DNA from 2 places in the Xylophilus rhododendri genome. Region 1 is predicted to be linked to the other one. Evidence: predicted binding sites of a transcription regulator. Region 1 holds the regulator's gene; the other holds the start of a gene.
The links. Region 1 encodes NrdR, which represses ribonucleotide reductase genes. Its sites were predicted from a motif close to CACNANATNTNGTG; they were not measured.
Positions count from the first base shown of each region.

Region 2: a site for NrdR is predicted at 7,026-7,039, ahead of GT347_RS18640 (ribonucleoside-diphosphate reductase subunit alpha). Genes of this name have one in related genera too.

Region 1 is NZ_CP047650.1:4,286,514-4,297,123, forward strand. Features, by position in the region: gene GT347_RS19780 (fasciclin domain-containing protein) at 1-170, shown strand, start outside; gene yccS (YccS family putative transporter) at 184-2,403, opposite strand; gene nrdR (transcriptional regulator NrdR) at 2,459-2,911, opposite strand; gene glyA (serine hydroxymethyltransferase) at 2,933-4,177, opposite strand; gene GT347_RS19800 (lytic transglycosylase domain-containing protein) at 4,450-5,322, opposite strand; gene GT347_RS19805 (DUF748 domain-containing protein) at 5,785-9,435, shown strand; gene GT347_RS19810 (DUF349 domain-containing protein) at 9,652-10,610, shown strand, end outside.
Region 2 is NZ_CP047650.1:4,039,880-4,050,489, reverse strand. Features, by position in the region: gene mdoH (glucans biosynthesis glucosyltransferase MdoH) at 1-457, shown strand, start outside; gene ffh (signal recognition particle protein) at 521-1,909, opposite strand; gene GT347_RS18665 (cytochrome C assembly family protein) at 2,004-2,816, shown strand; gene GT347_RS18660 (PP0621 family protein) at 2,813-3,037, shown strand; gene GT347_RS18655 (sensor histidine kinase) at 3,052-4,740, shown strand; gene GT347_RS18650 (sigma-54-dependent transcriptional regulator) at 4,737-6,254, shown strand; gene ampD (1,6-anhydro-N-acetylmuramyl-L-alanine amidase AmpD) at 6,241-6,882, shown strand; gene GT347_RS18640 (ribonucleoside-diphosphate reductase subunit alpha) at 7,178-10,099, shown strand; gene GT347_RS18635 (ribonucleotide-diphosphate reductase subunit beta) at 10,257-10,610, shown strand, end outside.

The sequences.
Region 1 (10,610 bases):
TGGCCACGCTGAACACCGTGGCCGGCGTGCCGTTGCGGGTGCGCATGGACGGCGCCAACATCGTGCTGCAGGACGCGCAGGGCTTCACCGCGACGGTGACCACGCCCAATGTCTACCAGTCCAACGGCGTGATCCACGTGGTCAACCGGGTGCTGATCCCCGGCAACTGAAGCCCGCGGGCTGTCAGCCGCGCGCCTTGCCGGGCGCCGGCTGGACCAGGCGGGCGACCGCCTTCTGCAGCAGCGGCAGCTGCCGGCTGACCAGCGCCAGCTGCGCGGAGGCGACGGCGTCTTCCTGCTGCTCCAGCGATTCCGCCAAGGCCAGCGCCTCCTCCTCGGCCTGGGGCGAGAGCAGGCCCGCATCCTTGTCGCGCAAGGCCTGCGCCAGCCGGTTCATCTGCGCCGCCAGCTGTTCCGATACTTCCCCGAAGCGCGCCTGCCCGGCCGCTCCCCCGCCTTCGCCCCGATGGGCGCCCAGTGCCGACACATAGTTGAGCAGCGTGTGCGACTGCACCAGGAAACGGATGCCCGCATCGATGCCGCCGCGTGTCAGGCCAGGCTCCTGCAGCACATGGGAGACGGCGGTGGAGAGCGCCGCATCGGCATCGTGCGCATTGCGCCGCGCCACCCGGTAGGCCAGGTCATCGCGTTTGCCGGCGCCGATCTGCGCGGCGATGGCCTGCAGGTAGCGCGCGGCGGTCGTCAGCGCCAGCGCGGCGGCGGGCCGCAGCCGGCGGGCGCGCCAGTCGGGCAGGATGCCGATCACCGCGACCGAGGCGATCAGCGCGCCCAGCAGGGTGTCGATCATGCGCGGCACGATCAGGGCGGCGCCGTCGCTGGTCTGGTTGTTGCCCAGCAGCACGACCAGGGTGACGGCGGCGGTGGCGAAGCCGTAGCGGGTCTTGTTGAAGGCGAAGAACACCATGCCGGCCGCCACCGCGATCGCCGCCTGCACCAGCAGGTCGGGAAACAGCCGCAGCACGGCCCAGCCGGCGATCAGCCCACAGAAGGTACCGATCACCCGCTGCAGCACCCGCTTGCGGGTGGCTCCGTAGCTGGGCTGGCAGACGAAGAGGGTGGTCAGCAACACCCAGTAGCCGTGGTCGGCATGCATGAAGCTCAGCACGCAGAAGGCGGCGGCCAGGGCCAGCGCCAGCCGCACGGCATGGCGGAAGACCGGCGCCTGCAGCCGCAGCTGGCCGCGCACCCTGGCGAAGACCTCGCCCAGCGTGCGCGGGGTGGAGTCGAACAGCGTCTCGCCCAGGCTCACCGGCTCGGGCCGGCCGGCGCTGGCCAGCTGCAGGTCGAGGGCCGAGAGGTTCTGCTGCAGTGCGCGCAGCGAGCGCAGCTGGCGCGCACGGCGGTTGGCCGGGGTGGCGGCGGTCTCGCAGGGCTGGGTCTGTTCCAGGTGGTCGAGCGCGCCCTGCAGGTCGTCCAGGGCCAGGGCGCTGGCGCCGTCGTCGGCATGGTCGCGTTTCAGGCGGATCGCCTCGGCCACGTCGGCGCAGGCGCTGCCCTGCAGGGCCAGGGTGCGCTGGCAGCGGAACATCACGTCGCTGTGATAGAAGGCGTCGGTCAGCTCGGCGTAACCCACGTGGGAGGAGCTGGCGCGCTCATGCACGTCCTGGGCGATGAAGTACTGGGCCAGCAGCAGCCGGCTTTCCTGCTTGCCGATGTCGGGCGGCACGCCGGTGCGTGGATCGACCGGCGGCAGGCGGCGCAGCAGCGCGTCCTTGGCCAGGTTGAGCGCCTGCACCACGTCCACGTTGCGGTGGGCCAGGGCGATGCGGCGGCGTTCGATGTCCACCCCGCGCACCGGCTCGAACATCGACGCCTTGAGCCACAGGTACTGGCCCAGCGTGTCGTACACCTGGGCGATGCGCCGGCGCACCGGCTGCAGCGCGAAGACCGCCGCCCAGCCCACCGACAGCACGCTGTACGCCGCCGCGCCCGCCATCAGCAGGCCGACCTGCAGCCAGCGCGACTCGTCGCCATGGTGTTCCCGCCCGGTGGCGCTGTAGACCGACAGCACCAGGGTGGACCAGGCGATGGCCCGGTAGCGCTCGCTGATGGCGCTCAGCAGGGTCAGCGCGAAGGCCGCGGCGCAGAGCAGTCCGGCGAACAGCCAGTGCCGGTCGAACACCCATTGCACGGTGGAGGCCGCCACCAGGAAGCAGACCAGGGTGGCGATGACGGTGCGCAGCCGGCCGCGCCAGCCGTCGTCGGTATCGCCGATGCCGCTGGCGATCACGCCCAGGAACATCGGCATCACATAGTCGAGGCGGTTGTAGTGCCAGCAGGCCGCCATGATGGCGGCGAGCACGATGCCCACACGTGCACTCATCACGGCGGCATCCTGGGTCCACAGGCGTTGGAGGAACGTGTGGGGGGCGGAGCGGAACATCGGGAACAGGGGAGCAGGAAACCGGAAGGCGGACGCAAGAAGCGTGCGCGTGCCCTCAGGTCCTCACGACTTCATCGACCAGGGTCTTGAATTCGTCGATGTCCTCGAAGCTGCGGTAGACGCTGGCAAAACGCACATAGGCCACCTTGTCCAGCCGCCGCAGCTCGCGCATGACCAGCTCGCCGAGCTTGTTGGAGGCGATCTCGCGCATGCCGGTGGTCAGCAGCGCTTCCTCGATGCGTTCGACGGCGCTGTCGACCTGCTCCACGCCGACCGGGCGCTTGCGCAAGGCCAGGTCCATCGAAGCACGCAGCTTCTCGGGCTTGAAGTCGACCCGGCGGCCGTCCTTCTTCACGATGGCCGGAAAGCTCAGGTCCGGCCGCTCGTAGGTGGTGAAGCGTTTGTCGCAGGCGCCGCAGCGCCGGCGGCGCCGGACGAAAGTCGCGTCCTCGGCCACCCGGGTGTCGATCACCTGGGTGTCGGGGTGGGCGCAGAAGGGGCACTTCATCCGGCGCTGCTTTCGGCCTGCTTACTTGTAGACAGGGAAACGCGAGGTGAGGGCATGGACCTTCTCGCGCACCGCGGCGATGTTCGCCTCGTCGCGCGGGTTGTCCAGCACGTCGGCCACCAGGTGGGCGGTGGCGCGGGCTTCCGCGTCCTTGAAGCCGCGGGTGGTCATGGCCGGGGTGCCGATACGCACGCCGCTGGTCACCATCGGCTTTTCCGGGTCATTGGGGATGGCGTTCTTGTTGATCGTCATGTGGGCGCTGCCCAGGACGGCCTCGGCTTCCTTGCCGGTGATGCCCTTGGCGCGCAGGTCGACCAGCATGACGTGGCTCTGCGTGCCGCCGCTGACGATGCGCAGGCCGCGCTCGGTCAGCGTCTCGGCCACGATGCGGGCGTTGGTGACGACCTGCTGCTGGTAGGCCTTGAACTCCGGCGCCATGGCTTCCTTGAAGGCCACCGCCTTGGCGGCGATCACATGCATCAGCGGGCCGCCCTGCAGGCCGGGGAAGATGGCGCTGTTGATCGCCTTCTCGTGCTCGGCCTTCATCAGGATGATGCCGCCGCGCGGGCCGCGCAGGCTCTTGTGGGTGGTGGAGGTGACGATGTCGGCATGCGGCACCGGGTTGGGATAGACACCCGCGGCGATCAGGCCGGCGTAGTGGGCCATGTCCACCATGAAGATCGCGCCGACTTCCTTGGCGATCTTGGCGAAACGCTCGAAATCGATGTGCAGGCTGTAGGCCGAGGCACCGGCCACGATCAGCTTGGGCTTGTGTTCGCGCGCCTTGGCTTCCATGGCGTCGTAGTCGATGGCTTCGTTCTTGTCGAGGCCGTAGGAGACCACGTTGAACCACTTGCCCGACATGTTCAGCGGCATGCCGTGGGTGAGGTGGCCGCCTTCGGCCAGGCTCATGCCCATGATGGTGTCGCCGGGCTTGAGGAAGGCCAGGAACACGGCTTCGTTGGCCGAGGCGCCGCAATGCGGCTGCACGTTGGCGGCGTCGGCACCGAAGATCTGCTTGATGCGGTCGATCGCCAGCTTCTCGGCGATGTCCACGAACTCGCAGCCGCCGTAGTAGCGCTTGCCGGGATAGCCCTCGGCGTACTTGTTGGTGAGCTGCGTGCCCTGGGCCCACATCACCGCGGGAGACGCGTAGTTCTCGCTGGCGATGAGTTCGATGTGCTGTTCCTGGCGGAGGTTCTCGGCCTGGATGGCGGCGAAGATTTCGGGGTCGGCTTGTTCTACGAGGATGGAACGGTCGTACATGGCGTGGCAGTCCTTCAATGAAAGTCCCTGTATGGCTACGAGGGCTGCCCAGGCGAACGGCTGAACGCTTCGGACGCCGGCCAAAAAAGCCGACCTTCCGGGCGGCACGCTTCCCAGTGGTTGTCGGGGCTAGTCGCCCCGCATGGATTCCACGTCAGCGGCAGTGCGGCCCTGTGGGCCCACCGCGCCTATCGCCAGTCGCGTGCGGGCGCAATTTTAGCGGCAAAAGAAAAGGCCCCATGAAGGGGCCTTGGCGACAGGGAGCGGTCTGCTCAGTGCGGCACGGCGGTATCGAAGTCGCCGAGCGCGGCCACCTTGTCGGCCACCGCCTGGGCCGGCTCCACATTGGAAGGCGAGGCCACCGGCAGCGGTGCGGCCGGCCGCACCGAGGGCAGGGCGGGCGCGGGGGCGGCCGGCGTGAAGGTGGGCACCGAGCGGCCGGCGGCTACGGCCAGTAGGCGGCTGTGTTCGGCCATCACCTTGGCGACATAGCCGCCGTCCTCGATATTGGCCGCGCCCACGTAGTAGCGCAGGCCGCCTTCGAGCGAGCCGGCCTTGCCTATGCATTCCTGCAGCACCCGCACGCCCACCCGCAGGTTGGTCACCGGATCGAAGGCGGCGAAATGGCCGCCGAAGTTCTGGTACTTGTCGCTGTGCACATTGGTCATCACCTGCATCAGCCCCTGCGCGCCGATGGGGCTCTGGGCGAAGGGGTTGAAGCTGGATTCCACCGCCATCACGGCCAGGATCATGGTCGGGTCGAGCTTGTTCTTGGCGCCCAGGCTGAAGGCCTCGGCCACCAGCGCGCTGATCGGCTCCGGCGCCACGCTGTACTTGCGGCTGAGCCAGTAGGCCACGGCGGCCTGCGCCTTGGGCAGCTCCTTGGGGTTGGCGGCCGTGGCGCGGTCCACCGCGCCGAGCTGCAGCGGCATGCCGAGCAGGGCGGCCTGGCGCTCCTGCAGCCAGCCGCGCAGCTGGTCCTCGCCGGCGTTGCGCAGGTCCGGGCGGGCGCCCAGGATCGCCACGGCCAGCACGGTGAACAGGCCCAGCATGGCAAAGCTGTTGTGGGTGATTTCGAAGAAGCCTTCGGCGACGTCGGAGGCGAAGGTCCGCAGTCCTGAAAACGTCTTGTCCAATGCGTTCATCGCAGTGTTCCTTTTCTACGCGGGGGCCCTCCTACGGAACGCGACCCTGAAAGGGCGTGCGCGACGGATGGAAGGAGTGCCTCGTTTTGATCGGATCGCAGTCGGTGCGCGCGGTCGCCCAAAAAAACAGGGGGCGACGGATGAGGCGGCAGACCGAACCTGGCCACGCAAGTTGCGCGGCAGCGGGATGTAAGCCTCTTCCCGAAAGGAAGGGCGGGGCGGATTCTAGGGTCTCAAAATATCAGGTCAAGTATATAAACCGAACTTTTTATTCCGAAAACGCGGTTTTACAGGGGAAATTGTCGATTTTTTACGCGCCTTGTCGGTGTCCGTCGTACAGGCCGATAGGACTATTGCTGTCCGTGCGGGCCGCCGGGACCGTGCAGCGCGGCGCACGGGCCGGCTGCTTTGTGGTTACGCTTGGTCATGTCTTTGTCTTTCCCGCTACGTCGCCGGGCCTGCTTGCGCGCCGCGATCTGGATCCTGGCCGGTCTCGCCCTCCTGCTGCTCCTGGCCTGGGGCGGCATTCCACCGCTGGCCCGCTGGCAGATCGAGGCCCGCGGCACCGAGATGCTGGGGCGTGCGGTGCATGTGGAGCGGGTGCGTTTCCTGCCGTGGAAACTGCAGACCATACTGGAAGGCCTGGAGGTCGCCGGCCTGCCGGGCAGCCCGCCGCAGCTGCGGGTGGACCGGGTGCAGTTCCGCACCGCGCTGTCCTCGCTGTGGGAGGGCGCGCCGGTGATCGAGGGGCTGGCGATCGAGGCGCCGCAGCTGCGCCTGGCCCGGCTCGGCAGCGGGCATTACGACATCGACGACCTGGTCCAGAAACTCGCCACGCCCCAGGAGCCCGCCCGGCCGGCCGCGCGTTATGTGCTGCGCAATCTGCGCTTGAGCGGCGGCACGGTCGATTTCGAGGACCGCGCCGCCGCCGGCGTCCCGGCCCTGCACACGGTGCGCGAGCTGCAGCTGTCGCTGCCGGCGATCAGCAGCCTGAGCGCCGACCGCGAAGGCGAGGTGGCGCCGGTGCTGGCCTTCACGCTGGACGGCAGCCGCTTCGACAGCCAGGCGCAGGCCCTGCCTTTCGCCGAACTGCGCAAGGGCGAGGCGACGCTGAAGGTGCAAGGCCTGGACCTGGCGCGGCTGCGCGGCTACTGGCCGGCGGGCCTGCCGCTGCAGCCCAAGGCCGGCATGCTGGATGCCGAACTCACTCTGCGTTTCGCGCAGGCCGCCAAGCCGGCCGATACGGCGCTGGACATCGCCGGCAGCCTGCATTTCCAGAAGCTGGCGCTGCAGGCGGCGGATGGGCGCGAGGCCCTGTCGGTCGATGCACTCCAACTCGACATCGCCCAGCTCGCGCCGCTGCACCAGCGGCTGCGGCTGGACAAGCTGGAGATCACCGGCCCGAAGCTGGACATCGCCCGCGACGCCGCCGGCCGCATCGACCTGATGCCGGCCGCGGCGCCCGCCGCGCCGGGTGCTGCCAGTGCTGCCGCGGCGCCGGCCTGGCAGCTGGAGCTGGCACGGCTGGTGGTGCACGGCGGGCAGCTGCGCTGGGGCGATGCGAGTGTCGGCCCGCCGGTGGCGCTGGCCTTGCAGCAGCTGGAACTGGACGCCTCCGCCATCGCCTGGCCGCAGGCCGCATCGACTGCGCCCGCCGAGCTGCAGGGCAGCGCCTCGCTGGCCGGCCCGGGCAGCGCGCCGGCACGGCTGGAATGGTCGGGCACGGCGGCGCCGGCGCAGGGCAGGCTGCAGATCCAGGCGGCCGCATTGCCCCTGGCCTGGGCCCGGCCTTATCTGCAAGGGCGCCTGCGGCCGGACTTGCGCGGCACGCTGGCGCTGCAGGGGTTGGTGGGCTGGAACGGCGCGGCAGTCACGGCCGAGGGCATGCGCATCGCGGTCGATGACCTGGCCCTGGTGCAGAACGGCAAGACGCTGGCGGGTGCCAAGCGGCTGGCGCTGCAGGACCTGCGCCTGGACACGGCGCGCCGCAGCGTCTCGGCCGCCACGCTGGAACTGAACGCGCCGGTCGGGCTGCTGGCCCGCGACGCCCGCGGCGGCTGGAACTTCGCCGACTGGTGGGCCACCCCGACAGCGCCCGGCGCCGCGCCGTCCGCAGCGAAAGACGTGGCTCCGGCCTGGACCATCGCCCTGGCCGGCCTGCAGATCGACCAGGGCCGCTTCGGCTGGCGCGATGCCTCGGCCGGCCGGCCGGTGGCCCTGGACCTGAGCGATTTGCGGTTGCGGGTGCGCGACCTCGCCTGGCCGATGCCGCGCGGCGGCCGCACCCTGCCGCTGGAGCTGGACAGCAGCATCGCCGCCGGCCAGACCCCTGCCGCCACCTTGCGTTTTCGCGGCAGCCTGCGCCCCGATCCGCTGCTGCTGGACGGCCGGCTGGACGCCAGCCGCCTGCCGCTGCAGGCGCTGGAGCCCTATATCGGCGACCGCTTCAATGTGCAGCTGGTGCGCGCCGACCTGGGTTTCGCCGGCAGCCTGCGTGCGGCCCTGGCGCCCGCCGGCCTGCAACTGGAAGCCTCTGGCCAGGTGAGTGTGGAGAACGGCCGCGTCGACAGCGCCGTGCCCGATGCGCCGGCCAGCGCGGCCGCGCCCGCCACGACGCCACGCACGGGGGTGCTGACGCCGGGCTACCGCCGCTCCAACAGCCTCTTCACCTGGAAGACCCTGCAGATGCGCAACGCCACCCTGCGCCTGGCGCCGGGCAAGCCGCTGTTCTGGGGCGTGCACGAGATCACCCTGGGTGATTTCTTCGCCCGGCTGGCGATCAACGAAAACGGCCGGCTCAACCTGCGGGATCTCACGCGCACCCCGGCCGCCGGTGCCGCACCGGCCCGGCCCGCAGCGGCAGCGGCTTCAGCACCGGCGCCGGCTTCGGATGCGCCCGAGCTGCATTTCGGCCAGATCCACTTCGCCAACGGCCGGGTGCAGTTCACCGACAACTTCATCAAGCCTTCCTATTCCGCCTCGCTGAGCGAACTCGAAGGCGTGCTCGGCGCCTTCGACTCGGTGGGCGCCGTCTATGCCGAGCCGGCCATGGCCACGCTGGCGCTGCACGGCAAGGCCGAGGGCACGGCCACGCTGAATATCGAGGGCAAGCTCAATCCCCTGGCCAACCCGCTGGCGATCGACCTGGTGGCCAAGGTCGACGACCTGGACCTGCCGGCGCTCTCGCCCTATTCGGTGAAATACATGGGCCACGGCATCCAGCGCGGCAAGCTCGGCATGTCGGTGCACTACCGCATCGAGCCGGACGGCCATCTGACGGCCGACAACTCCCTGGTGCTGCGCCAGCTGGTGTTCGACGAAGAGGCCCAGGGCGGCAGCAGCCTGCCGGTGCGCCTGGCCGCCGCCCTGCTGGCCGACCGCAACGGCGTGATCGACCTGAACCTGCCCATCAGCGGCTCGATCAACGATCCGCAGTTCAGCCTGGCGCCGGTCATCGGCAAGGCGCTCGTCAACCTGGTGGTGCGGGCGGTGACTTCGCCCTTCTCGCTGATCTCCAGCGTGTTCTCCGGCGGCGCAGGCAAGGCCGAAAGCTCCACCGTGGCCTTCGCGCCCGGCAGCGCGGAACTCGACGGCACGGCCCGCCAGGGGCTCGATACCGTGGCCGACGCACTCAAGGCCAGGCCGCAGCTGCAACTGACGATCGCCGGGTCGGCCAGCCTCGATGCCGAGCAGGAGGCCATGCGCCGCGAGCGCCTGCGCCAGCTGGCCCGGGGCGAGAAACGCCGCGCGCTGATCGCCGCCGCGCCGGCGCAGGCCGCGCCGCCGCTGGCGCAGGTGACGGTCAGCGATGCCGAATACCCGGCCCTGCTGCGCAAGGTCTACGCCAGCACCGACATGCCCAAGCCGCGCAACTTCATCGGCATGGCCAAGGACGTTCCGGTGGACGAGATGGAGCGCTTGCTGTCGGCCCAGGTGGACGTCGACCAGGGCACGGTGCGCAACCTGGCCCTGCAGCGCGGCGGCGCGGTGCGCGACTACCTCGCGGCCAAGGGCGTGCCGGTGTCGCGGGTATTCCTGGGCGCGGTCCGGCTCGACGACGGCGACCGGGCGGACTGGAAGCCCGGCGCCCAGCTCCGGCTGTCGGCCGACTGAAAAACATGGCTTGAAAAACAGAGTTCCGCACACCAGCTTTTGGGTTCCCGCGCACGCTGTTTCAACCGGTCATCCATAGACTTCCAAATCCCGGCGAAAATAGACGGTTCCGCGCAATTGGCCCCACGCCGGTTGCGACCTCGCGAGCAGCGCGCCGCAGCCGGCAAAAACGGCCGGCGCTTTTCTCTGCCCCCTGCACCTCATTCCTCTCGAACCATGTCCGACGCATCCGACGCGAACCAGGCTCCGGCCAAGAACACCGAGGCGCATCCTCTCGACGCGCTGACCGGCGGCGCGTTCTCCGCCCCCACGTCCGGCGAGCGCGCAGCGCGCGTGCGCGAATGGCTGGCCGGCAATCCCGCCGCCGAACAGATCCAGGAAGTCTTCAAGGAACTCAGCGTGCGCGACAAGGGCGCCGCCCGTGCCCTGCGTGAACGCCTGGACGAACTCAAGCGCGCCAAGGGCCAGGAAGCCATCGCTGCCGAATGGGCCGAAAAGGCCCAGGCGATGCTGGCCGCGCCCAAGCTCAACATCGCCGACGCCATGGCCTGGCAGCGCGACGCCGCCAAGGCCGGCGCGCCGCTCAGCCGCGAGCCGCTGGCGGGCCTGAAGACCCAGCTGGCCGAGCGCCTGCGCACCATCGAAGACCTGCAGCACCGGGTGCAGGTGCAGCGCGAAGCCGCCGTGCTGCTCTCGCAGCGCATCGACGTGCTCTCCACCAAGCCCTGGCGCGACGCCGCCACCGCGCTGGACACCCTGCGCAACGACGTGGCGCACTGGCAGCAACAGGCCGAAGGCCTGATCGGCGACCCGAGCTGGGCCAGCGTGGAAGCGCGTTTCCCGCCGCTGCTCGAAGGCTCCAAGGCGCAATTGCTGGTCGTGTGGGACGCCTTCCAGGCCGCGCTCGCCCTGACCACCGCCGCCGCCGAAGACAGCAATGCGGCCCTGCCGCCGGTGCCCGTCTGGGCCGATGAGATCACCGTGGCCCGTGGCGGCACGCCGCTGTCGCAGCAGTCCGCGCAGCCGGAAGCCGCCGTCGCGGCAGCCCCCGCGCCGCGTGCACCGCGTGCGGTCGATCCGGCCCAGCGCGAGAAGGCCGAGGCCGCCGTGGGCGAAGCCCTGGCCAAGCTGGAGAAGGAAACCGCCGAAGGCCACGGCAAGGCCAGCGCCGGCGC
Region 2 (10,610 bases), 250 kb from region 1:
CTGGGGCCTGCTGAAGAGCTCGGCGCTGGAAAGCGTGCTGGCCATCCTGCAATCGCCCGTCCGCATGCTGGCCCACTCGCTGTTCGTGATCACCGCGCTGACCGGCATCAAGCTGGACTGGAAGTCGCCCCCCCGCGAAGCCAACGGCCTGGGCTGGAAGGATTCCGCCGCCAGCCTGGCTCCGATGAGCGCCGTGGTGGCCGTGCTGGCCGCCGGCATCGCCGCCATCGACGCCAGCGCCCTGGTCTGGCTGCTGCCGGTGGGCCTGCCGCTGCTGCTGGCCATTCCGGTCAGCGTCTATACCAGCCATGTGGAACTGGGCAGCGCGATGCGCAGCCGCGGTTTCCTGCTGATCCCGGAAGAGCGCTGGTCGCCTTCGGTGCTGCGCCGCGCACGGCTGCACGCCAACCGCCTCTCCCGCCCGCGCCTGTCGGCCACGGCCGCGGCTGCTGCCTGATCTTTCAGGCGCCCATGAAAAAACCGGCTCGCGAGCCGGTTTTTTTACGTCTGGAGAAAGCGGTCAGAAGGGGCGCTTGCCGCCGCCCAGGCCGGGCATGCCGCCCATGCCCTTCATGCCGCCCATGCGTTTCATCATCTTCATCAGGCCGCCGCCCTTCATCTTCTTCATCATGGTCTGCATCTGGCCGAATTCATTGAGCAGGCGGTTGACGTCCTGCACCTGAACCCCGGCACCGGCGGCGATGCGGCGTTTGCGTGTGGCCTTGATCAGATCGGGCTTGCGGCGCTCCAGCGGCGTCATCGCGCAGATGATGCCTTCCTTGCGGCGCACCTCGCGCTCGGCCTTGTCCATGTCGACCTGGCCGGCCTTGGCGGTGAGTTCGGTGGGCATCTTCTCCATCAGGCTGCCCAGGCCGCCCATCTGCTTCATCTGGCGCAGCTGGCCGAGAAAGTCTTCCAGGTCGAAGCCGTCGCCGCTCTTGACCTTGGCGGCCAGTTTCTGCGCGGCCTCGATGTCGACACCGGCGGTGACCTGCTCGACCAGGGCCACGATGTCGCCCATGCCCAGCACCCGGCCGGCATGGCGTTCGGCGTCGAACACCTCCAGGCCGTCGATCTTCTCGGAGACACCGGCGAACTTGATCGGCGCGCCGGTGATCTGTCGCACCGACAGCGCGGCGCCGCCGCGCGAGTCGCCATCGAGCTTGGTCAGCACGATGCCGGTGAGCGGCAGCGCTTCCTTGAAGGCACGCGCGGTGTTGATCGCATCCTGGCCCTGCATCGCATCGACCACGAACAGGGTCTCGACCGGGTTCAGCTCGGCATGCAGTTCCTTGATCTCGCGCATCAGCGCTTCGTCGATCGCCAGGCGGCCGGCGGTGTCGACCAGCAGCACGTCGAAATAGTGGCGGCGGGCGTAGTCGATGGCGGCGCGGGCGATGTCCAGCGGCTTCTGGTCGGCGGTGCTGGGGAACCATTCGGCGCCGGCCTGGGCGGTCACCGTCTTGAGCTGCTCGATGGCGGCGGGACGGTAGACGTCGCCGGACACCGTCAGCACCTTCTTCTTGCGCTTCTCGATCAGATGCTTGGCCAGCTTGGCGGTGGTGGTGGTCTTGCCCGCGCCCTGCAGGCCGGCCATCAGGATCACCGCCGGCGGCTGGGCGGCCAGGTTGAGGTCGGACACGCCCTCACCCATGGTGGCGGCCAGTTCGCGGTTGACGATGCCGACCAGGGCCTGGCCGGGCTTGAGCGAGCCGAGCACGTCGGCGCCCAGCGCCTTTTCCTTGACCCGGGCGATGAAGTCGCGCACCACGGGCAGGGCGACGTCGGCTTCGAGCAGGGCCATGCGCACCTCGCGCAGCATGTCCTGGACGTTGGATTCGGTGATGCGCGCCTGGCCGCGCATTTCCTTGACGAGGCGGGAGAGCTTTTCGGTGAGTGCGGAAGCCATGGGGAGAAAGGGGGATGTACGCGGCTGACGAACCGGTGCGCTGGAGGGGTGGTCCCACGAAGTGCGGGCGACAAAGGCCACTACACTCGGACGCATGATTCTAGCGAGTGCGTCCGGGGCGGGAAATGCGGTACTGGGGCTGGGCCTGGCGACCGCCGGAGCCTACGCCGTGCCGGCCGTTTTCGCCCGCCGGATCACCGATGGCGCGGGGCGCACCTCACTGATCGTCGCCTGGCTGCTGCACGCCGTGGTGCTGGGCTGGACGCTGCTGGGCGAGCCGGCGCGTTTCGGCTTCGGGCCGGCGCTGTCGGTCACCGCCTGGCTGGTGCTGACGGTCTATGCGGTGGAGAGCCGCATGTTCCCGCTGCTGCGCGCACGCTGGGCGCTTTCCGGCCTGGGCGCGCTGGCCGTATTGCTGGCGCTGGTCTTTCCCGGCAGCCCGTTGCATGTGGAAGGCAGCGCAACGCTCTTCGCACTGCACCTGGCCCTGGGCATCGCTTCCTACGGCCTCTTCGCCGCCGCCCTGGTGCATGCCTGGCTGATGACCCGGGCCGAGCGCCAGATGCGCCAGGCCGCCGAACCGCAGAGCGGCATGCCGCTGCTGACGCTGGAGCGCCTGACCTTGCGTTTCGTCACCGCCGGCTTCGTGCTGCTGACCGCCACGCTGCTGGCCGGCATCTTCTTCGGCGAACTCATCTACGGCCGCGCCTGGCGCTGGGACCACAAGACCATCTTCTCGCTGCTGTCCTGGGTCACCTTCCTGGTGCTGATCCTCGGCCGGGCGCGTTTCGGCTGGCGCGGCCGCACCGCGCTGCGCTGGCTGTACGCCGGCTCGGCGCTGCTGCTGCTGGCCTACGTGGGCTCGCGCTTCGTGCTCGAAGTCGTGCTGGGGCGGACACCGTCATGAAGCTGCTGATGGTGCTGGCCGCCGTGGCCCTGCTGGTCTGGCTGCTGCGCGGCGACCGGCGCAAGGCGGTGCAGAAGCAGACCGCGAGCCGCCAGCCGCGCGGCCCCGAGGCGATGGTGCAATGCGCCGCCTGCGGCCTGCACCTGCCCGCCACCGACGCATTGCCCGGGCCGGGCGAGAAGATGTACTGTTGCGCCGAGCATCGCCGCGCATCCGACTAGCCTCCGCACCCACCATGTCCGACCTGCCGCCGCCCTGGTACGAGCCGTCCGAGCGGGCGGGGCTGCGCATCTGGCACGGTTTCGCCACCGCGCGGGTGATGGTGGCGCTGGCGGTGCTGCTGCTGCAGCTGCTGGTGCACCTGATGGGGCAGGACCTGCACCCGACCTTCATCGCCCTGTGCGTGGTCTATCTCGGTGCGACGCTGTTCGTGCGCATCGCCATGCATCCCCGCTCCAGCGAGACACCGCTGTCGCGCCTGTGGGTGCCCACCATCGGCACCGACCTGATCGCCTTCTCCGCCATGCAGATGCTGCAGCCCGGCGGCATGAACTACACGCCCCTGCTGGGCCTGCCGGTGCTGATGGCGGCGGTGCTGGGCACGCGGCGCACCGCGCTGGCCACCACGGCGGCGGTCACGCTGCTGCTGCTGGCCGAGGTCTGCGTCAGCTGGCTGCGCAGCAACAATCCGCTGGCCGCCCAGTTCGCCCAGGCGGGGCTGACCGGCACCGGCTATTTCCTGGTCACCTTCCTGGTCCATCCGGTGGCGGCGCGGCTGGCACGCGAGGAGAACCTGGCGCGCGAGGGCCAGCAGTCGGCCCTGGTGCAGGCCCAGGTCAACGAGGTGGTGATCGCATCGCTCGGCGACGGCGTGCTGGTGCTGGACGACCACGACAACGTGCGCGCCGCCAACCCCGCCGCCCGCGTGCTGCTGGACCAGGCGGTGAAGGTGGCCCTGCCCTTCTCGCTGGCCGGCTCGCCGGCCTGGCGCCCGCTGGTGGAGCTGGCGCGCCGCACCTTCGCCCAGGGGGCGGGCGGCGATGCGCTCACCGCCGACGTGGCCCTCGAATACGAAGGCAGCGGCCCGCGCCGCCTGCACCTGCGCGCCCGCCTGACGCCGCCGCGCGATTTCAGCGCCACCCAGCTCTGCGTGATGTTCCTGGAGGACCAGCGCGAGTCCGAGGCCCGCCTGCGCACCGAGAAGCTGGCCGCCATGGGCCGCATGTCGGCCGCCGTGGCGCACGAGATCCGCAACCCGCTGGCCGCCATCGTGCAGGCCAACCAGCTGCTCGACGAGGAGTTGACCGATCCCTCGCAGAAACGCCTGGCGCAGATGGTGCGGCAGAACGCCCAGCGCCTGGCACGCATCACCGAGGAAGTGCTGGACGTCTCCCGCGCCCAGCAGCAGTTCCACTTCGACGCCGCCACCATCGCGCTGGACGACACCGCAGGAGCCGTCTGCCTGGACTGGCACGTGCAGGCCGGCAAGGGCTGCAGCCTGCAGTTCGTGCCCGGCGCGCCGCGCCTGTCGGTGGAATTCGACGGCGACCACCTGCGCCGCATCCTGATCAACCTGCTCGACAACGCCCTGCGCTACATCAGCAGCCACGACGACGCCCTGCAGGTGCGCACCTGGACGACACCCAGCCAGGCCTTGCTGGAAGTCTGGAGCGACGGCGCGCCGCTGGAGCCCACCGTGGCCGAACGCCTGTTCGAGCCCTTCTTCTCATCGGACAGCCGCTCCAGCGGACTGGGCCTCTATATCTGCCGCGAACTCTGCGACCGGCACGGCGCGGCCATCGGCTACCGCCGCATCGAGCGGCCCACCAGCCGCGGCATGCTGGCCGGCAACGCGTTTACCCTGGCGTTCCGGCCCTTCGCGGTTACGCCGGCGACCTTGCCATTTGACACAATAGCCCCGTGACCGCCACCACGCGCAACGCGGCCAATGCCGACACCACCATCCTCGTCATCGACGACGAGCCCGACCTGCGCACCCTCTACGAGCTGACGCTGCTGCGCGAGGGCTATCGCGTGGCCTCCGCCGGCACCCTGGCCGAAGCGCTGGACCTGCTGCAGCTGCGCCGCTACGGCGCCGTCATCAGCGACATGCGCCTGCCCGACGGCTCGGGCCTGGACATCCTGCAGCTGCTGCGCTCGACCGCGCGGCCCGAACGCTGCGTGGTCATGACCGCCTACGGCTCGGCCGAGAACGCGGTCGAGGCCCTGAAGGCCGGCGCCTTCGACTACCTCACCAAGCCGGTGGACCTGCGGCAGTTCCGCACCGTCGTGGCGGCCGCCGTGCAGACCGGCGCCGGCACGGCCGCTCCCGCGCCGCTTGCCGGCGCGGCCGCCGCACCCGCGCCGACCCCGTCACCCAGCGCCAAGGGCAGCCCGGAAGGCCCGGCCCCAGCCGCGCTCAGCCGCATGGTCGGCGACTCGCCCGCCATGCAGTCGGTGCGCCAGCGCATCTCCAAGGTGGCGCGCACCATGGCGCCGGTGCTGATCCGCGGCGAATCCGGCACCGGCAAGGAACTCGTGGCCCGCGCCCTGCATGCCAGCAGCCACCGCGCCGCCGGCCCGATGGTGGCGGTGAACTGCGGCGCCATTCCGGAGAACCTGCTGGAGAGCGAATTCTTCGGCGCACGCAAGGGCGCCTTCACCGGCGCCTCGGCCGACCGCGAAGGCTATGTGCAGGCCGCGCGCGGCGGCACGCTGTTCCTCGACGAGATCGGCGACCTGCCGCTGGCCATGCAGTCCAAGCTGCTGCGCGCCATCCAGGAGCGCTGCGTGCGGCCGGTCGGCTCGGCGCAGGAAGAGATGATCGACGTGCGCATCGTCAGCGCCACCCACAAGGACCTGGCCGCCGACGTGCGCGCCGGCACCTTCCGCCAGGACCTGTATTACCGGCTCAACGTCATCGAGATCGTCGTGCCGCCCCTGCGCGAGCGGCGCGAGGACCTGCCCCAGCTCTGCACCGCCCTGCTCGAACGCATCTCCCGCGAATCCGGCCTGCCGACCCCGCAGCTTTCTGCCCAGGCCCTGGAGCGCCTGCGCGGCCTGCCCCTGCCCGGCAATGTGCGCGAGCTGGAAAACCTGCTGCACCGCGCCGTCGCCCTGAGCGAGGACAACACCCTGGAACTCGACGCCACCGAGGACGACGGCTACGAACCCACGGAGGCCGAATTGGGCACCATGGCCGCGGCCACCACGCCCGCCGCCGACGCGCCGGTGCCCATGCCCGACGACCTGCAGGCCTACCTGGATGCCCGCGAGCGCGAGATCCTGGTCAAGGCGCTCGCCGAAAACCGCTTCAACCGCACCGCGGCCGCCGCTCAGCTGGGCATCAGCCTGCGCCAGATCCGCTACCGCATCGCACGCCTGGGCATCGCCGGGCCGCGCGGCGTCCCTGACGGCGACGGCGGTGACGCGGACTGAAGACGACGGCGGGCCGGCCTGGCGGCAAGGCTGGCTGGCGGCCGCGGCGCCCTGCCCTTCGCCCAATTTCGGCCCGCGCCCGCCCGGCGCCCATGTCGACCTGCTGGTGATGCATTCCATCAGCCTGCCGCCCGGCGTCTATGGGGGCCCGGAAGTCTTCGAGCTGTTCACCAACCGGCTCGACTGGGACCGCCACCCCTATTTCGGCACGATCCGCGGCATGGAAGTTTCCAGCCACTTCTATATCCGGCGTGACGGCGCCCTGTGGCAGTTCGTCAGCTGCGACGATCGCGCCTGGCATGCCGGCCGCTCGCACTGGCGCGGTCGCGACAACTGCAACGACGACTCGATCGGCATCGAACTCGAAGGCCTGGAAGGCCAGCTTTTCGAGCCGGCCCAGTACGAGGCCCTGGCACGGCTGTGCCAGGCGCTCTGCTTGCATTACCCGATCGCCCATGTCGCCGGCCATTCGGACATCGCGCCGGGCCGCAAGTTCGATCCCGGCGCGGGTTTCGACTGGGCGTGGCTGCAGCAGCGGCTCCGTTGGCCAGCGGAACGTTTTCCGGCGGTCCATCGTGTCCACTCACCAACTTCGGTTTCGGAAAAAAATTTCGGATCTCCGGATTGATACGGGGCGCGGGATAGCCGGGCAAATCCTGCCGCAGGCCGCGCCGTTGCTGGCTTTGCAAAGCGAATGCACGCAGGCACGGGCGTTTGACCGCCCATCGGCCCCGAAGCTCCTTGAGCCGGTGCTGAAATTGGTCCTTGAACCACTATCTATAGTGTCTAGAATCGCTGTCACCCCCTGTATCTAGGGGGCTCCGTTTATCGGCCCAGCCCGACCAGATGGCCTCCTTCTTGCGTTACGCCGCCACCGCGCCGCAAGCCCAGGCCATCTCACAACGACGCAAGAGGAACACCGCATGTCCATCGCCACCAGCACGCCGAGCCCGACCGCCGGCGCCCCCTTCCAGGCCCCCGCAGCTTCGGATACCACCAGCGGCACGCCTTCGTTCGGCGCGCTGTCGCACTACCAGATCATCCGCCGCAACGGCGCGGTGGTGCCCTTCGAGCCGCAGAAGATCGCCGTGGCGATGATGAAGGCCTTCCTGGCGGTGCACGGCACCGGCGGCGCGGCTTCGGCCAGCGTGCGCGAGACGGTCGATGTGCTGACCCAGAACGTGGCCCGCGCCCTGGTGCGTTCGCGCCCGGGCGGCGGCACCTTCCACATCGAGGACGTGCAGGACCAGGTCGAACTCGGCCTGATGCGCGGCAGCCACCACGAAGTCGCCCGCGCCTATGTGCTCTACCGCGAACGCCGCACCCAGGAGCGCGCCCGCCAGATCGAGGAAGCCACGCCCGCGCACCCGGTGCTGCATGTCACCGACAACGGCCAGCGTGTCGCCCTCAACCTGAACAACCTGCAGGCCCTGATCGCCTCGGCCTGCGAGCGCCTGGGCGCCGACGTCAAGGCCGACCCGATCGTCGCCGAGACCATGCGCAACCTCTACGACGGCGTGCCGATCGACGAGGTCTTCAAGGCCGCCATCCTGGCCGCCCGCACCCTGATCGAGAAGGACCCTGACTACACCTACGTCACGGCCCGCCTGCTGCTGCACACCATCGCCCGCGAAGTCTTCGGCCGCGAAACCGCGCCCGCCGAAATGGGTGCCGCCTACATCGAGTACTTCCCCCAGTTCATCCAGAAGGGCATCGATAACGAGCTGCTGGATGCACGCCTGGGCGAATACGATCTGCCCCGCCTGGCCAAGGCCCTGAAGGCCGAACGCGACCAGCAGTTCGACTACCTCGGCCTGCAGACCCTGTACGACCGCTACTTCCAGCACGTGAAGAAGACGCGCATCGAAATGCCGCAGTCCTTCTTCATGCGTGTGGCCATGGGCCTGGCGCTGGGCGAGCAGGACCGCGAGGCGCGCGCCATCGAGTTCTACGAGGTGCTGTCGTCCTTCGACTTCATGTCGTCGACCCCCACGCTGTTCAACAGCGGCACGCTGCGTTCGCAGCTCTCGTCCTGCTACCTGACGACCGTGCCCGACGACTTGGACGGCATCTACGAATCCATCAAGGAAAACGCGCTGCTGTCGAAATTCGCCGGCGGCCTGGGCAACGACTGGACCCGCGTGCGTGCGCTCGGCTCCCACATCAAGGGCACCAACGGCGAATCGCAGGGCGTCGTGCCCTTCCTGAAGGTGGTCAACGACACCGCCGTGGCGGTCAACCAGGGCGGCAAGCGCAAGGGCGCCGTCTGCACCTACCTGGAAACCTGGCACCTCGACATCGAGGAGTTCCTGGAGCTGCGCAAGAACACCGGCGACGACCGCCGCCGCACCCACGACATGAACACCGCGAACTGGATCCCCGACCTGTTCATGCGCCGTGTCATGGAAAAGGGCGACTGGACCCTGTTCTCGCCCTCCAACGTTCCCGACCTGCACGACCTCTTCGGCGACGACTTCGAACGCGCCTACGTGGCCTACGAAGCCAAGGCCAAGGCCGGCGATATCAAGCCCTCGCGCACCATCCCCGCCAACGACCTGTGGCGCAAGATGCTGAGCATGCTGTTCGAGACCGGCCATCCCTGGATCACCTTCAAGGACGCCTGCAACGTGCGCTCGCCGCAGCAGCATGTGGGCGTGGTGCACTCGTCCAACCTCTGCACCGAGATCACGCTCAACACCAGCGACACCGAAACGGCCGTCTGCAACCTGGGCTCGGTCAACCTGTCGCACCACCTGAAGGACGGCGGCGTCGACCACGAGAAGCTCAAGAAGACGATCTCGACCGCGATGCGCATGCTCGACAACGTGATCGACATCAACTACTACGCCGTCGAGAAGGCCCGCGCCTCCAACATGCGCCACCGCCCGGTGGGCCTGGGCCTGATGGCCTTCCAGGACAGCCTCTACCAGCTGCGCATCCCCTACGCCTCGCAGCAGGCCGTGGAGTTCGCCGACAAGTCGATGGAAGCCATCTGCTACTACGCCTACTGGGCCTCCACCGAGCTGGCCAGGGAACGCGGCCGCTACAGCAGCTACGAAGGTTCGCTGTGGTCCAAGGGCGTGCTGCCGCTGGACTCGCTGGACCTGCTGGCCAAGGCCCGCGGCGGCTATGTGGAAGTCGACCGCTCCGTGTCCATGGACTGGGACGCGCTGCGCAGGAAGATCGCCGCCGACGGCATGCGCAACTCCAACTGCGTGGCCATCGCGCCGACCGCGACCATCTCCAACATCGTCGGCGTGGATGCATCCATCGAGCCCTGCTTCGGCAACCTCTCGGTCAAGTCCAACCTGTCGGGCGAATTCACCGTCATCAACGCCTACCTGGTGCGTGACCTCAAGCGCCTGAACCTGTGGGACGACGTGATGGTGATGGACCTGAAGCACTTCGACGGTTCGCTGCGCCCCATCGACCGCGTGCCGGGCGAGATCAAGGCCCTCTACGCCACCGCCTTCGAAGTCGAGACCACCTGGCTGGTGGAAGCCGCGGCACGTCGCCAGAAGTGGATCGACCAGGCCCAGTCGCTCAACATCTACATGGCCGGCGCATCGGGCAAGAAGCTCGACGACACCTACAAGCTGGCCTGGACCCGCGGCCTGAAGACGACCTACTACCTGCGCACCATCAGTGCCACGCACGCCGAGAAGTCGACCGTGCATTCGGGCCGCCTCAATGCCGTGTCCTCGTCGCAGGCCGCAGCGCCTTCGGCACTGGAAGCAGCAGCCGCGCAGGCCCGTGCACAAGCCGAGGCGGAGGCTGCCGCCGTACCGGCCACGGACATCAAGTTCTGCGCCATCGACGACCCGGGCTGCGAGGCCTGCCAGTAAGGCCCGAGGGGCTCGTCGACATCGTGCGGATGCGGTCGAAAGACAGGCTCCGCACGATGCACCAACACAACATGCGAGGCCTGCGAGATGCGTGCAGCTGTGACAGCCGCTTTTCATTTCGCAGGCCTGCTTTCATAATCGAATGATCGGAAAACCTATGCTGTCCTGGGACGAAGAAGTCAAGCCCACAACGCCGTCTGCAACGCACGGCGACATGCCTGCTGCGCCGGTGCAAACGCAGCCTCAAACCCAGCCCCAACCGGCCCTCGCAGTTGCGGCCGATGCACCCCTCCAGGCCAAGGCCGCACCCGTCATCGCACCGGTCAGCCACAGCCGCGTGAATGCCGCCGACAAGCGCATCATCAACGCCAAGACCGACGTCAACCAGCTCGTCCCCTTCAAGTACAAGTGGGCCTGGGAAAAGTACCTGGCCACCTGCGCCAACCACTGGATGCCGCAGGAGGTCAACATGACCCGCGACATCGCGCTGTGGAAGGACCCCAACGGCCTG